Regions from separate parts of the Streptomyces sp. TLI_146 genome, predicted to be linked through region 1. Evidence: riboswitches for the same ligand, from Rfam matches in the RefSeq annotation. Region 1 holds a riboswitch; each other region holds the start of a gene.
The links. A riboswitch is a leader RNA that binds a small molecule or an ion and turns the genes downstream of it on or off. The one in region 1 is predicted to bind thiamine pyrophosphate.
Positions count from the first base shown of each region.

Region 2: another riboswitch for thiamine pyrophosphate. It lies ahead of thiO (glycine oxidase ThiO); the one in region 1 lies ahead of thiC (phosphomethylpyrimidine synthase ThiC).
Region 3: another riboswitch for thiamine pyrophosphate. It lies ahead of BX283_RS28945 (thiamine ABC transporter substrate binding subunit); the one in region 1 lies ahead of thiC (phosphomethylpyrimidine synthase ThiC).

Region 1 covers NZ_PJMX01000001.1:4,794,046-4,798,245, forward strand. Annotated here, with positions in the region: gene BX283_RS21535 (IclR family transcriptional regulator) at 1-334, shown strand, start outside; gene BX283_RS21540 (SsgA family sporulation/cell division regulator) at 433-867, shown strand; gene BX283_RS21545 (YibE/F family protein) at 875-2,209, opposite strand; TPP riboswitch at 2,281-2,415, shown strand; gene thiC (phosphomethylpyrimidine synthase ThiC) at 2,408-4,186, shown strand.
Region 2 covers NZ_PJMX01000001.1:3,065,632-3,069,831, forward strand. Annotated here, with positions in the region: gene BX283_RS13960 (Rv2175c family DNA-binding protein) at 1-132, opposite strand, end outside; gene BX283_RS13965 (NAD(P)/FAD-dependent oxidoreductase) at 176-1,441, opposite strand; TPP riboswitch at 1,505-1,618, shown strand; gene thiO (glycine oxidase ThiO) at 1,616-2,812, shown strand; gene thiS (sulfur carrier protein ThiS) at 2,809-3,024, shown strand; gene BX283_RS13980 (thiazole synthase) at 3,028-3,822, shown strand; gene pknB (Stk1 family PASTA domain-containing Ser/Thr kinase) at 4,167-4,200, shown strand, end outside.
Region 3 covers NZ_PJMX01000001.1:6,453,495-6,457,694, forward strand. Annotated here, with positions in the region: gene BX283_RS28935 (phosphatidate cytidylyltransferase) at 1-777, shown strand, start outside; gene rlmN (23S rRNA (adenine(2503)-C(2))-methyltransferase RlmN) at 881-1,987, shown strand; TPP riboswitch at 2,006-2,115, shown strand; gene BX283_RS28945 (thiamine ABC transporter substrate binding subunit) at 2,198-3,295, shown strand; gene BX283_RS28950 (iron ABC transporter permease) at 3,349-4,200, shown strand, end outside.

The DNA.
Region 1 (4,200 bases):
CCAGTGCCTGCTGAGCCAGCTCGACGAGAAGGCCCGCGAGGACCACCTGGACCGGCACCCCGTCCGCGCGGTCACGCCCTATTCCGTACGCGACCGCCGGACTCTTCTGGACCGCCTCGCGGCTACGGAGCGTATGCAACCGGTCGTCGAACGACAGGAGTACGCACTGGGCACGGTCTGCGCGGCCATCCCGATCACAGCGGGCTCCGGGGCCGCCACGATGGCCATCTCCCTGCCGCTTCACCAGCAAGAACGCCTGCTTCCGGCGATCGAGCAACTCCGCGGCGAGGTCGGCAGACTGCTCAGCTCCCTCGCCTTCTCTATCAGTATCTGAAAACTCACTCCTTGTGATCTGCTACCACTTACAGCACCATGGCGTCACGAAGGCCAGAGGGATCATTCCTGGCCATTTCAGCTACAGCGGGGTACGTGATGCGTGAGGTCCTGGCAGAGGTCATGATGAGCTTCCTCGTCTCCGAGGAGCTCTCCTTCAGGATCCCGGTGGAGCTCACCTACCGCGCCGACGATCCGTACGCGGTCCGCATGACCTTCCATCTGCCCGGCGACGAACCCGTGGCCTGGACCTTCGGGCGGGAACTGCTGCTCGACGGCATCAACACCCCCACCGGCGACGGGGACGTGCACATCGCGCCCTCGCGCCCCGAGGAGCTCTCCGACGTCCACATCCGCCTCCGGGTGGGCGGCGAGCGGGCGCTCTTCCGGGCCGGGGCCGGTCCGCTGGTGGCCTTCCTCGACCGCACCGACAGGCTCGTACCGCTGGGGCAGGAGCGCGCGCTCGGCGACTTCGACGGACACCTGGACGAGGCGCTGGGGCGGATCCTGGCCGAGGAGCAGAACGCGGGCTGAGCGCCGCCTACTTCTTGCGGCGCCGGCCCCGCCCGCCCCGCAACGGCCCACGGGCCCCGGCGGCCTGGCGGTCGGCCGAGACCACCAGTGCCGCCAGCGCCGTGGTCACCGGGACCGAGGCCACCAGGCCGATCGAGCCCACCAGCGTCCGGACGATCTCCTCGGCGACCAGCTCGCTGTTGGCCACCGTCCCCACGCTGCTCTGCGCGATCGAGAACAGCAGCAACAGCGGCAGCGCCGCGCCCGCGTACGCCAGGACCAGCGTGTTGACCACCGACGCGATGTGGTCGCGGCCGATGCGGATGCCCGCCCGGTACAGCCCGCGCGGACCCATCGTCGGATTGGCCTCGTGGAGCTCCCAGACCGCCGACGTCTGGGTGACCGTCACATCGTCGAGCACCCCGAGCGAGCCGATGATCACTCCGGCTAGCAGCAGACCGGACATGTCGATCTCCGGGTAGAGCCCGTGGATCAGACCGGTGTTGTCGTCGGTGTTGCCGGTCAGCGAGGCCCAGCCGATGAACAGCGACCCGAGCAGTCCGATCAGGACGAGCGAGACCAGCGTGCCGAGCACCGCGACCGAGGTGCGCGCCGACAGGCCGTGGCACATGTACAGCGCGATCAGCATGATCGCGCTCGACCCGACCACCGCGACCAGCAGCGGATTGGAGCCCTGGAGGATCGCCGGGAGGATGAACAGCGTCAGCACGGCGAACGAGACGACCAGCGCCACCAGCGCCATCACCCCGCGCAGCCGGCCGACGACCACGACCGCGAGCGCGAAGATGCCCGCGAGCAGCGCCATCGGGAGCCGCCGGTTCACATCGGTCACCGAATACTGCAGGTCGTGCGGGGCGTCGGGGGCGTACGCGACGATCACGCCCTGCCCCTTGTGGAGTTGGCGCGGGGCGTCGGGCTGGACGATCTCGGTGAAGGTGCGGCCCTTCTCCTTGCCGCTGGTGACTTCGATGGTCGCCTTGGCGCACAGTCCCTGCCGGGAGCGCTTGGCGTCCTGGCCCTCGGGGGGCGAGGTGTCGCCGTTCGGCGGGGTCTGACCGGCGTTGACCGACTTGCAGTCGACCTTCTGGAGGGCGGTGACCTTCGCTTGCTGGGTCTGGCGGTCGAAGCCGACTCCGGTGCGCTGGTGCGACGGCGTCCCGCCGGGCCACAGCACGGCCAGGCCGACGAGCACCGCCAGGGAGAACGGGATCAGCACGGCGGCGATCACCTTGCGGAGATGCTTCGAGACCGGCGCCGCGGGACCGTGGCTGTGGGTGTGCCCATGGCTCTGGCCGTGCGGGTGTCCGTGGGCGTCTTCGGGGGGCTGCTCTGCTGACGTCACCGCCCGATCATCGCAAGAACGACGGGGCCCCTCTGTTCAGCGCGCTGGAGATGACGCTAGCGTGGTGACACCTTTGCACACGCGGGAGCTCGGAGCACCGGGCTGAGAGGGCGCTGAAAGCCGTACGAACCGTACGGAAGCAGCTGCGCCGACCGCCGAACCTGTTACCGGGTAATGCCGGCGTAGGGAGTAGGTCTCATGACCATTCAGGATGCACGCACGCCTGCCTCGAACCAGAGCGAGGCCGGGAAGTCCATCGGCTGGCACAAGGGATACGTCGAGGGCTCGCGCCCCGACCTCCGGGTCCCGGTCCGACAGGTGCACCTCACCAACGGCAAGGACGTCACGCTGTACGACACGTCCGGGCCGTACACCGACCCGAACATCGAGACGGACGTCCGCCGAGGTCTCGCGCCGCTCCGGGAGAACTGGATCATCGCGCGCGGGGACACCGAGGAGTACGCGGGCCGCCCGGTCCGCCCCGAGGACGACGGCATCAAGCACACCTCGCCGCGCGGCGGACTGAAGAACCTCGACGCGGTGTTCCCGGGCCGCCCGCGCCAGCCGCGCCGCGGCCGCGGCGGCCAGGCCGTCACCCAGCTCGCGTACGCCCGCCGGGGCGAGATCACCCCGGAGATGGAGTACGTCGCGATCCGCGAGAACGTCTCCCCCGAGGTCGTCCGCGAGGAGATCGCGGCCGGGCGCGCGGTGCTGCCCGCCAACGTCAACCACCCCGAGATCGAGCCGATGATCATCGGCAAGCGGTTCCTGGTGAAGGTCAACGCCAACATCGGCAACTCCGCCGTCACCTCCTCCATCGAGGAGGAGGTCGACAAGATGACCTGGGCCACCCGCTGGGGCGCCGACACGGTCATGGACCTCTCCACCGGCCGCAACATCCACACCACCCGCGAGTGGGTGCTGCGCAACTCCCCCGTCCCGATCGGCACCGTTCCGCTCTACCAGGCGCTGGAGAAGGTCGACGGCCGCGCCGAGGAGCTGACCTGGGACATCTACAAGGACACGGTCATCGAACAGGCCGAGCAGGGCGTCGACTACATGACGGTCCACGCGGGCGTGCTCCTGCGGTACGTGCCGCTCACCGCCCGCCGCAAGACCGGCATCGTCTCGCGCGGCGGCTCGATCATGGCCGCCTGGTGCCTCGCGCACCACAAGGAGTCGTTCCTGTACGAGAACTTCGAGGAGCTCTGCGAGATCCTCGCCGCGTACGACGTGACGTACTCCCTGGGCGACGGGCTGCGCCCGGGCTCCATCGCGGACGCCAACGACGAGGCGCAGTTCGCCGAGCTGCGCACGCTCGGCGAGCTCAACACGATCGCCAAGCGCCACAACGTCCAGACGATGATCGAGGGCCCGGGCCACGTCCCGATGCACAAGATCAAGGAGAACATCGACCTCCAGCAGGAGATCTGCGAGGAGGCGCCGTTCTACACGCTCGGCCCGCTGACCACCGACGTCGCCCCGGCGTACGACCACATCACCTCCGGCATCGGCGCGGCGATGATCGCCTGGTGGGGTACCGCGATGCTCTGCTACGTCACGCCCAAGGAGCACCTGGGCCTGCCGAACCGCGACGACGTGAAGACGGGCGTCATCACCTACAAGATCGCGGCGCACGCGGCCGACCTCGCCAAGGGGCACCCGGGCGCACAGGAGTGGGACGACGCCCTCTCGGATGCCCGCTTCGAGTTCCGCTGGGAGGACCAGTTCAATCTGGCCCTCGACCCGGACACCGCCCGGGAGTTCCACGACGAGACGCTGCCCGCCGAGCCGGCGAAGACCGCTCACTTCTGCTCGATGTGCGGGCCGAAGTTCTGCTCGATGAAGATCTCGCAGGACATCCGCCGCGAGCACGGCGGGGACCTGGCGGCAGGGGACATCGAGGCCGGAATGGCGGAGAAGTCCGCGGAGTTCGCCGCAGCGGGCAACCGCGTCTATCTGCCGATCGCGGAGTGACGTACGCGTACCGA
Region 2 (4,200 bases), 1.7 Mb from region 1:
TACGGCGATGAGCTGGCCCTCCTTGACCAGCTGCCGCACACGGGTCACCTCGACATCGAGCATTTCGGCGATGTCGGGAAGGTGGAGCCAGGCGGGGACGAGTGCATCGGTTTTCGCGTCAATCTCGGTCACGGGACAAGCGTGCCATCCCGGACTGACACTCGGTAGCCGGAGCTCAGCCGACTGCCGCCTTGAGGGGGACGGACGGGTCGGCGGCGCGGACCGGATCCAGCGTCGCACCTGCCTCGATGAGCTTGCGGCCCTGCGCCAGATCGCGCGGTCGGCCGACGGCCAGGAGGGCGACGAGCCGGCCCTCGCGCAGCCAGCAGACCGACCAGGCGGCGCCCGCCGGGTCGCCCCGCCACAGCAGCCGGTCGGCGCCGCGGTGGTGGCCGACGTACTGCACGAACCTGCCGAACTGCTCGGACCAGAAGTACGGCACCGGGTCGTACGGGCGCACCGCCTCGCCGACGATGTCCGCCGCCACCGTGCGCGGCCCCTGGAGGGCGTTGTCCCAGTGGTGGATGAGCAGCCGCTCCCCGTACCTTCCCGAAGGGAAGGAGGCGCAGTCCCCGACCGCGTAGACGTCCGGGAGCGAGGTGCGCAGCCGGTCGTCGGCCGTGACCGCGCCCTCCGCCCCGCGCTCGATGCCGGTGTTCGCCAGCCAGTCGGTGGTGGGCCGGGCGCCGATGCCGACGACGACCGCGTCGGCCGGAACGCGGCGGCCGTCCGCCAGGACGACGGCTCCGGGCTCGACGGACGCCACGCGCGCGTGGGTGAGCAGTTCGGCGCCGCTCTCCGCGTACCAGCCGGCCATCGGTTCGGTGACCTCGGCGGGCAGCGCGCCCGCCAGCGGGCGCTCCGCGGCCTCCACGACGGTGACCGCGCAGCCCGCCTCGCGCGCGGCCGTGGCGAACTCCGCCCCGATCCAGCCCGCCCCGACGACCACGACGCGGAGCTGGGCGCTGAGCACCGCGCGCAGCCGCCCGGCGTCGTCGAGGGTGCGCAGCAGATGGACGTCGGGCAGCTGCCCGCCACCGCCCTCGCCCGACCGCGCGTCGCGCGGACCGCCGCGGTCCATGCCGGGCAGCGTGATCGGCTCCGCGCCGGAGGCGATGACCAGCGCGTCGTAGGGGACGGGCCCGGAGGTGGTGTCGATCTCGTGCTCACGCGCGCGTACGTCCGTGACGGTCTCGCCCAGGCGCAGGTCGACGCCGAGGCCCTCGAAGTCCACCTCGAAGGCGGAGCCCTCGGCCTTGCCGAGCAGCACCGCCTTGGAGAGCGGGGGCCGGTCGTACGGCCGGTGGGGCTCGGCGCCGATGAGGGTGATCCGGCCGGGGAAGCCCTGTTCGCGCAGGGCCACCGCGGTCTGGACCCCGGCCATGCCCGCGCCGACGACCACGACGTGGCGCTGTTCCGAATGCGTCTGCTTTTCGCTCACCCGATCACCATAAACATCTGACAGTTCGTCAGGAAACCGGTCAGGCGTTAGCCTGACGCACGTACAAGCACTCGCGGGAGCCCGGACGCACCGGGCTGAGAGGGAGGCTGCAGCGGCCTCCGACCGTACGAACCTGATCCGGGTCATGCCGGCGAAGGGAGGGGCTGGACGCCCATGCATGCATCCCGAAACGGGGCAGTTCCCCACGGGTCGGACGTACTGGTCGTGGGGGGCGGAATCATCGGCCTCGTCACGGCCTGGCGCGCGGCGCAGCGCGGTCTGCGCACCGCGCTCGCCGACCCCGCGCCCGGCGGCGGCGCCGCACAGGTCGCGGCCGGCATGCTCGCCGCCGTCACCGAGCTCCACTACGGCGAGGAGACCCTGCTCGGCCTCAACCTGGCCTCCGCCCGGCGCTACCCGGACTTCGTGGCCGAGCTGGAGCAGGCGAGCGGCGTCGGCACCGGCTACCGCGCCTGCGGCACCCTGGCGGTCGCCCTGGACGCCGACGACCGCGCCCATCTGCGCGACCTGCACGCCCTCCAGCAGCGCTCGGGGCTCGACTCCCAGTGGCTGACCGGGCGCGAGTGCCGCCGCCTGGAACCGATGCTGGCGCCCGGGGTGCGCGGCGGGCTGCGGGTCGACGGCGACCACCAGATCGACCCGCGACGCCTCGCCAAGGCCCTTCTGACGGCGTGCGAGCGGGCCGGGGTGGTGTTCCACCGGGGCTGGGCCGAACGGCTCTCGGTGGTACGCGAGCGGGCCGCGGGGGCCGTCCTCGCCGACGGCACCGAGCTCTCCGCCGATCAGGTCGTCCTCGCGGGCGGCAGCCTCAGCGGCCGGCTCGCCGGGGTCCCGGACGAGCTGCGGCCGCCGGTGCGCCCGGTCAAGGGCCAGGTGCTGCGGCTGACCGTGCCGCCCGCGTACGCGCCGTTCCTGTCCCGGACGGTCCGCGCGGTGGTCCGCGGCAGCCACGTCTACCTGGTGCCGCGCGCCGACGGTGAGCTCGTCGTCGGCGCCACCAGCGAGGAGCTGGGCTGGGACACCACGGTCACCGCGGGCGGCGTCTACGAGCTGCTGCGCGACGCGCACGAGCTGGTGCCCGGCATCACCGAACTGGCGCTCACCGAGACCCGCGCCGGGCTGCGCCCCGGCTCCCCCGACAACGCGCCGCTGCTCGGCCCCACCGCCCTGCCCGGCCTGCACCTGGCCACCGGCCACTACCGCAACGGGGTGCTGCTCACCCCCGTCACCGGCGACGCGCTGGCGCACGCGCTGGCCACCGGCGAACTGCCCGCCGAGGCACGCCCCTTCACCCCCCGCCGCTTCACCTCCGCCCCGGTGGAGTCCGTACCGCAGGAGCTGACCGCATGACCGTCTCCTCGACGACCGTCTCCGTCAACGGCGAGGTGCGCGACCTCGCCGCGGGCACCACGCTCGACGTCCTCGTCGCCACCCTGACCCCGGCGCCCTCGGGCGTCGCCGCCGCCGTCAACGAGACGGTCGTACCGCGCGGCGAATGGCCGCGCACCACGCTCGGCGACGGCGACCGCGTCGAGGTCCTGACCGCCGTCCAGGGAGGCTAAGCCATGGCCGACGACCTGTTCACCCTCGGTGGTACGACCTTCACCTCGCGGCTGATCATGGGCACCGGCGGGGCGCCGAGCCTGGACGTCCTGGAGCGCTCGCTGGCCGCCTCCGGCACGGAGCTCACGACCGTCGCGATGCGCCGCCTCGACCCGACCGTTCAGGGCTCGGTCCTGTCCGTCCTGGAGAAGCTGGACATCGGTGTGCTGCCGAACACGGCGGGCTGCTTCACCGCCGGGGAGGCCGTGCTGACGGCCCGCCTCGCGCGCGAGGCGCTCGGCACGGACTGGGTCAAGCTGGAGGTGGTCGCCGACGAGCGCACCCTGCTGCCCGACCCGATCGAGCTGCTGGACGCGGCGGAAGTGCTGGTCGACGACGGTTTCACGGTGCTGCCGTACACCAACGACGACCCGGTGCTCGCCCGGAAGCTGGAGGACGTGGGGTGCGCGGCGATCATGCCGCTCGGCTCGCCCATCGGCTCCGGGCTCGGCATCCGCAACCCGCACAACTTCGAGCTGATCGTGGACCGCGCCACCGTCCCGGTCGTCCTCGACGCGGGCGCGGGCACGGCCTCCGACGTGGCGCTGGCGATGGAGCTGGGCTGCTCGGCGGTGATGCTCGCCTCGGCGGTCACGCGCGCGCAGGAGCCGGTGCTGATGGCGGAGGCGATGCGGCACGCGGTGGACGCGGGGCGCCTGGCGTACCGGGCGGGGCGGATCCCCCGCCGCCACTTCGCCGAGGCGTCCTCCCCTGTGGAGGGCCGCGCGGCCCTGGATCCGGAACGTCCGGCGTTCTGAACGCGGGGCGGCTCCGCCGGGGAGACGGGGCCGTACGTCGTCTGCGGGCCGGTGGCGGGCTGGTCGCGCAGTTCCCCGCGCCCCTTGGGTAGTCGGCCGCAGCCGGAGAACCCAGCTCGGCCACCTGGCTTTGAGGGGCGCGGGGAACTGCGCGAGCAACCCGCCACCGGGCCGCAGACAAAGACGGGGCCTGAAAGGGGCGCGGGGAACTGCGCGACCAGCTGCCCACCGGGCCGCGGCAAGGACACCGCAAGGGGCCCGTCGCGTCACAGCTCCGCTTCAGTCCCGCCCCGGGATCCCCCGGGGCGGGAGGGGTGTCCTTGGGCGCTCGTAGACTCTGCTCCGTGGATACGACCCTTCAGGACCCCCTCGTCGGGC
Region 3 (4,200 bases), 1.7 Mb from region 1:
GGTGTCGGGCTCGGCGCGGTGATCCTGGCGTCGCTGTTCGTCGTCAAGGCCGTCTTCGTCGGTGTGATCGCGGTGGCGGTCGTCGTCGGCCTGTGGGAGCTGACCTCCCGCCTCGACGAGCGCAAGGGCATCAAGGTGCCGCTGGTGCCGCTCGCGGTGGGCGGCGCGGCGATGGTCGTCGCCGGCTACGCGCGCGGTGCCGACGGCGCGTGGGTGGCGATGGCGCTCACGTCGCTGGCGGTGCTGGTGTGGCGGATGACGGAGAAGCCCGAGGGCTATCTCAAGGACGTCACCGCCGGTGTCTTCGCGGCGTTCTACGTGCCGTTCCTGGCCACGTTCGTCGCGATGATGCTGACCGCCGACGACGGGCCGTGGCGGGTGTTCGTCTTCCTGCTGCTGACCGTGGTCAGCGACACCGGCGCGTACGCGATCGGCTGGCGCTTCGGCAAGACGAAGCTGGCGCCGCGCATCAGCCCCGGCAAGACCCGTGAGGGCCTGGTCGGCGCGGTGACGTTCGCGATGGCGGCGGGCGCGCTGTGCATGCAGTTCCTCATCGACGACGGCCAGTGGTGGCAGGGCCTGCTGCTGGGCCTGGCGGTCGCGGCGAGCGCCACGCTCGGCGACCTCGGCGAGTCGATGATCAAGCGGGACCTCGGTATCAAGGACATGGGCACCCTGCTGCCCGGCCACGGCGGGATCATGGACCGCCTGGACTCCCTGCTGCCTACGGCGCCGGTGGTGTGGCTGCTGCTGGTCGCCTTCGTCGGCGGCGGCTGACCGGCCGCGCCAACCGGCGCTGACCTGCCGTTTCCTCGGTCGGGGGCTCGTTGTCCACAGGACGGCGAGCCCCTTTCCGTATGTCTGAGACACTGGTGGGACCATGCCGAAGCCCGGAGAACTCACTTTCGTCGCCCCCCGCGGAGCCAAGAAGCCGCCGCGGCACCTCGCCGACCTCTCGCCCGCCGAGCGGAAAGAGGCTGTCGCCGCGATCGGCGAGAAGCCGTTCCGCGCCAAGCAGCTCTCGCAGCACTACTTCGCGCGGTACGCGCACGACCCGGCCCAGTGGACCGACATCCCCGCCGCCGCGCGCACCCGCCTCCAGGAGGAGCTGCTGCCGGACCTGATGTCGGTGGTGCGGCACATCTCGTGCGACGACGACACCACTCGCAAGACGCTGTGGCGCCTGCACGACGGGACGCTCGTGGAGTCGGTCCTGATGCGCTACCCCGACCGGGTGACGATGTGCATCTCCTCGCAGGCCGGCTGCGGCATGAACTGCCCGTTCTGCGCGACCGGCCAGGCGGGCCTGGACCGCAACCTGTCGACCGCCGAGATCGTGCACCAGATCGTCGACGGCATGCGCGCCCTGCGCGACGGCGAGGTCCCCGGCGGCCCGGCCCGGCTGTCGAACATCGTCTTCATGGGCATGGGCGAGCCGCTCGCCAACTACAAGCGGGTCGTCGGCGCCATCCGCCGCCTCACCGACCCCGAGCCCGACGGCCTGGGTCTGTCCCAGCGCGGCATCACCGTCTCCACCGTGGGCCTGGTCCCGGCCATGCACCGCTTCGCCGACGAGGGCTTCAAGTGCCGCCTCGCCGTGTCGCTGCACGCCCCGGACGACGAGCTGCGCGACACGCTCGTGCCCGTCAACACCCGCTGGAAGGTCCGCGAGGTCCTGGACGCGGCGTGGGAGTACGCGGAGAAGTCCGGCCGCCGCATCTCGATCGAGTACGCGCTGATCCGCGACATCAACGACCAGGCCTGGCGCGGTGACCTGCTCGGCCGCCTCCTCAAGGGCAAGCGCGTCCACGTCAACCTGATCCCGCTGAACCCGACGCCGGGCTCGAAGTGGACCGCCTCGCGCCCCGAGGACGAGAAGGCGTTCGTCGAGGCCATCGCGGCCCACGGCGTGCCGGTCACCGTCCGGGACACCCGTGGCCAGGAGATCGACGGAGCGTGCGGACAGCTCGCCGCGTCCGAGAGGTAGTCTGGGATCGAAATCTGCATATTCCGACAGGGGAGCGCCACAGCGCTGAGAGTGCGACACCGTCAGGTCGCAGACCCTCTGAACCTCGCCCAGGTCATTCTGGGTAGGAAGTTCGGTCATCACTCAAGCTGTTGCGCCCTGCCCGCACGACCCGCCGTCGTACGGGCAGGGCCGCGTCTCTTCCTGGTCCCACCAGGAGGATCCACAACCATGCGCAGTACGAAGAAGATGGCGGCCGGCGCGCTCGCCGCCGCCCTCGGCGTCAGTGCCCTCGCCGCGTGCGGCGGCAAGGACGACGACGCCGCGAAGTCCGACGGCGGCACCAAGTCCAAGACCGTCACCCTGGTCAGCCACGACTCGTTCGCCGCCTCCGACGCGGTGCTCAAGGAGTTCACCGCGCGGACCGGCTACACGGTCAAGGTCCTCAAGAGCGGCGACGCGGGCGCGGCACTCAACCAGGAGATCCTCACCAAGGGCTCCCCGCGCGGCGACGTGTTCTTCGGCGTCGACAACACCCTGCTCTCGCGCGCCCTCGACCACGGCATCTTCACCCCGTACGAGGCGAAGGGCCTGGCCGCCGTCCCCGCGGCCGTCCAGCTCGACAAGGGCGAGCACCGGGTCACGCCGATCGACACCGGCGACATCTGCGTCAACTACGACAAGAAGTACTTCGCGGACAAGAAGCTCAAGCCCCCGGTCTCCTTCGCCGACCTGATCAAGCCCGAGTACAAGAACCTGCTGGTCACCGAGAACGCGGCGACCTCCTCGCCGGGCCTCGGCTTCCTGCTCGGCAGCGCCGCCCAGTACGGCGACGACGGGTGGCAGGACTACTGGAAGAAGCTCAAGGACAACGGCGTCAAGGTCGTCGACGGCTGGGAGCAGGCCTACAACCAGGACTTCTCCGGCTCGGCCGGCGGCCAGAAGGCCAAGGGGGACCGCCCGCTGGTCGTGTCCTACGCCTCCAGCCCGCCCGTCGAGGTCCTCTACGCCAAGCCGCAGCCCACCGAGGCCCCCACCGGCGTCGCCACCGGCACCTGCTTCCGCCAGACCGAGTTCGCCGGGCTCCTCAAGGGCGCCAAGAACGAGGCGGGCGGCAAGGCGCTCCTCGACTTCCTGATCTCCAAGAAGTTCCAGGAGGACATGCCGCTCAACATGTTCGTGAACCCGGTGGTCAAGGACGCCAAGCTGCCCGAGCTGTTCACCAAGTTCGGCGCCACGGTCACCGAGACGCACGACGTCGCTCCGGAGAAGATCTCCAAGAACCGTGAGCAGTGGGTCAAGACGTGGTCCTCGCTCGTGCTGAAGTAAGCCGCACGCCCCGCGCGAAGAAGGTGCGCGAGAGCGCGGTGCGGCTCGGCCTGATGGCGCTGCCGCTCGCGTTCTTCGCGCTCTTCTTCGCCTGGCCCGTGGCCGCGATCGTCGGCCGCGGGCTGCGCGTCGACGGCGTCTGGCACCTCGGCCGGATCGGCGAGGTGATCACCGAGCCGGACATCGGGCACGTCCTGTGGTTCACCACCTGGCAGGCGCTCGCCTCCACCGCGCTCACGCTGCTGATCGCACTGCCCGGCGCGTACGTCTTCGCACGCCTCGACTTCCCCGGACGGAATCTGCTGCGGGCCGTGGTCACGGTCCCCTTCGTGCTGCCCACCGTCGTCGTCGGCACCGCCTTCCTCGCGCTGCTCGGCCGGGGCGGGCTCCTCGACGAGCTGTGGGGCGTACGGCTCGACACCACGGTGTGGGCGATCCTGCTCGCGCACGTCTTCTTCAACTACGCGGTCGTCGTACGGACCGTCGGCGGCCTGTGGGCGCAGCTCGACCCGCGCCAGGAGGAGGCCGCCCGCGTCCTCGGCGCCTCCCGCTTCGCGGCCTGGCGCACGGTCACGCTGCCCGCGCTAGGGCCCGCCGTGGCGGCGGCCGCGCTGATGGTCTTCCTGTTCACCTTCACCTCGTTCGGCGTCGTCCAGATCCTCGGCGGCCCCACCTTCTCCACGCTCGAAGTGGAGATCTACCGCCAGACCGCCGAACTCCTCGACCTGCCCACCGCGGCGGTCCTGACGATCGTCCAGTTCGCGGCGGTCGGCGCGGTCCTCGCCGTGCACGCCTGGACGGTACGGCGGCGCGAGAGCGCCCTGAAGCTCGTCGACCCCGCGCAGACCGCGCGGCGCCCGCGCGGCGCGGGCCAGTGGACGCTGCTGGCGGCGGTGCTCGCGGTG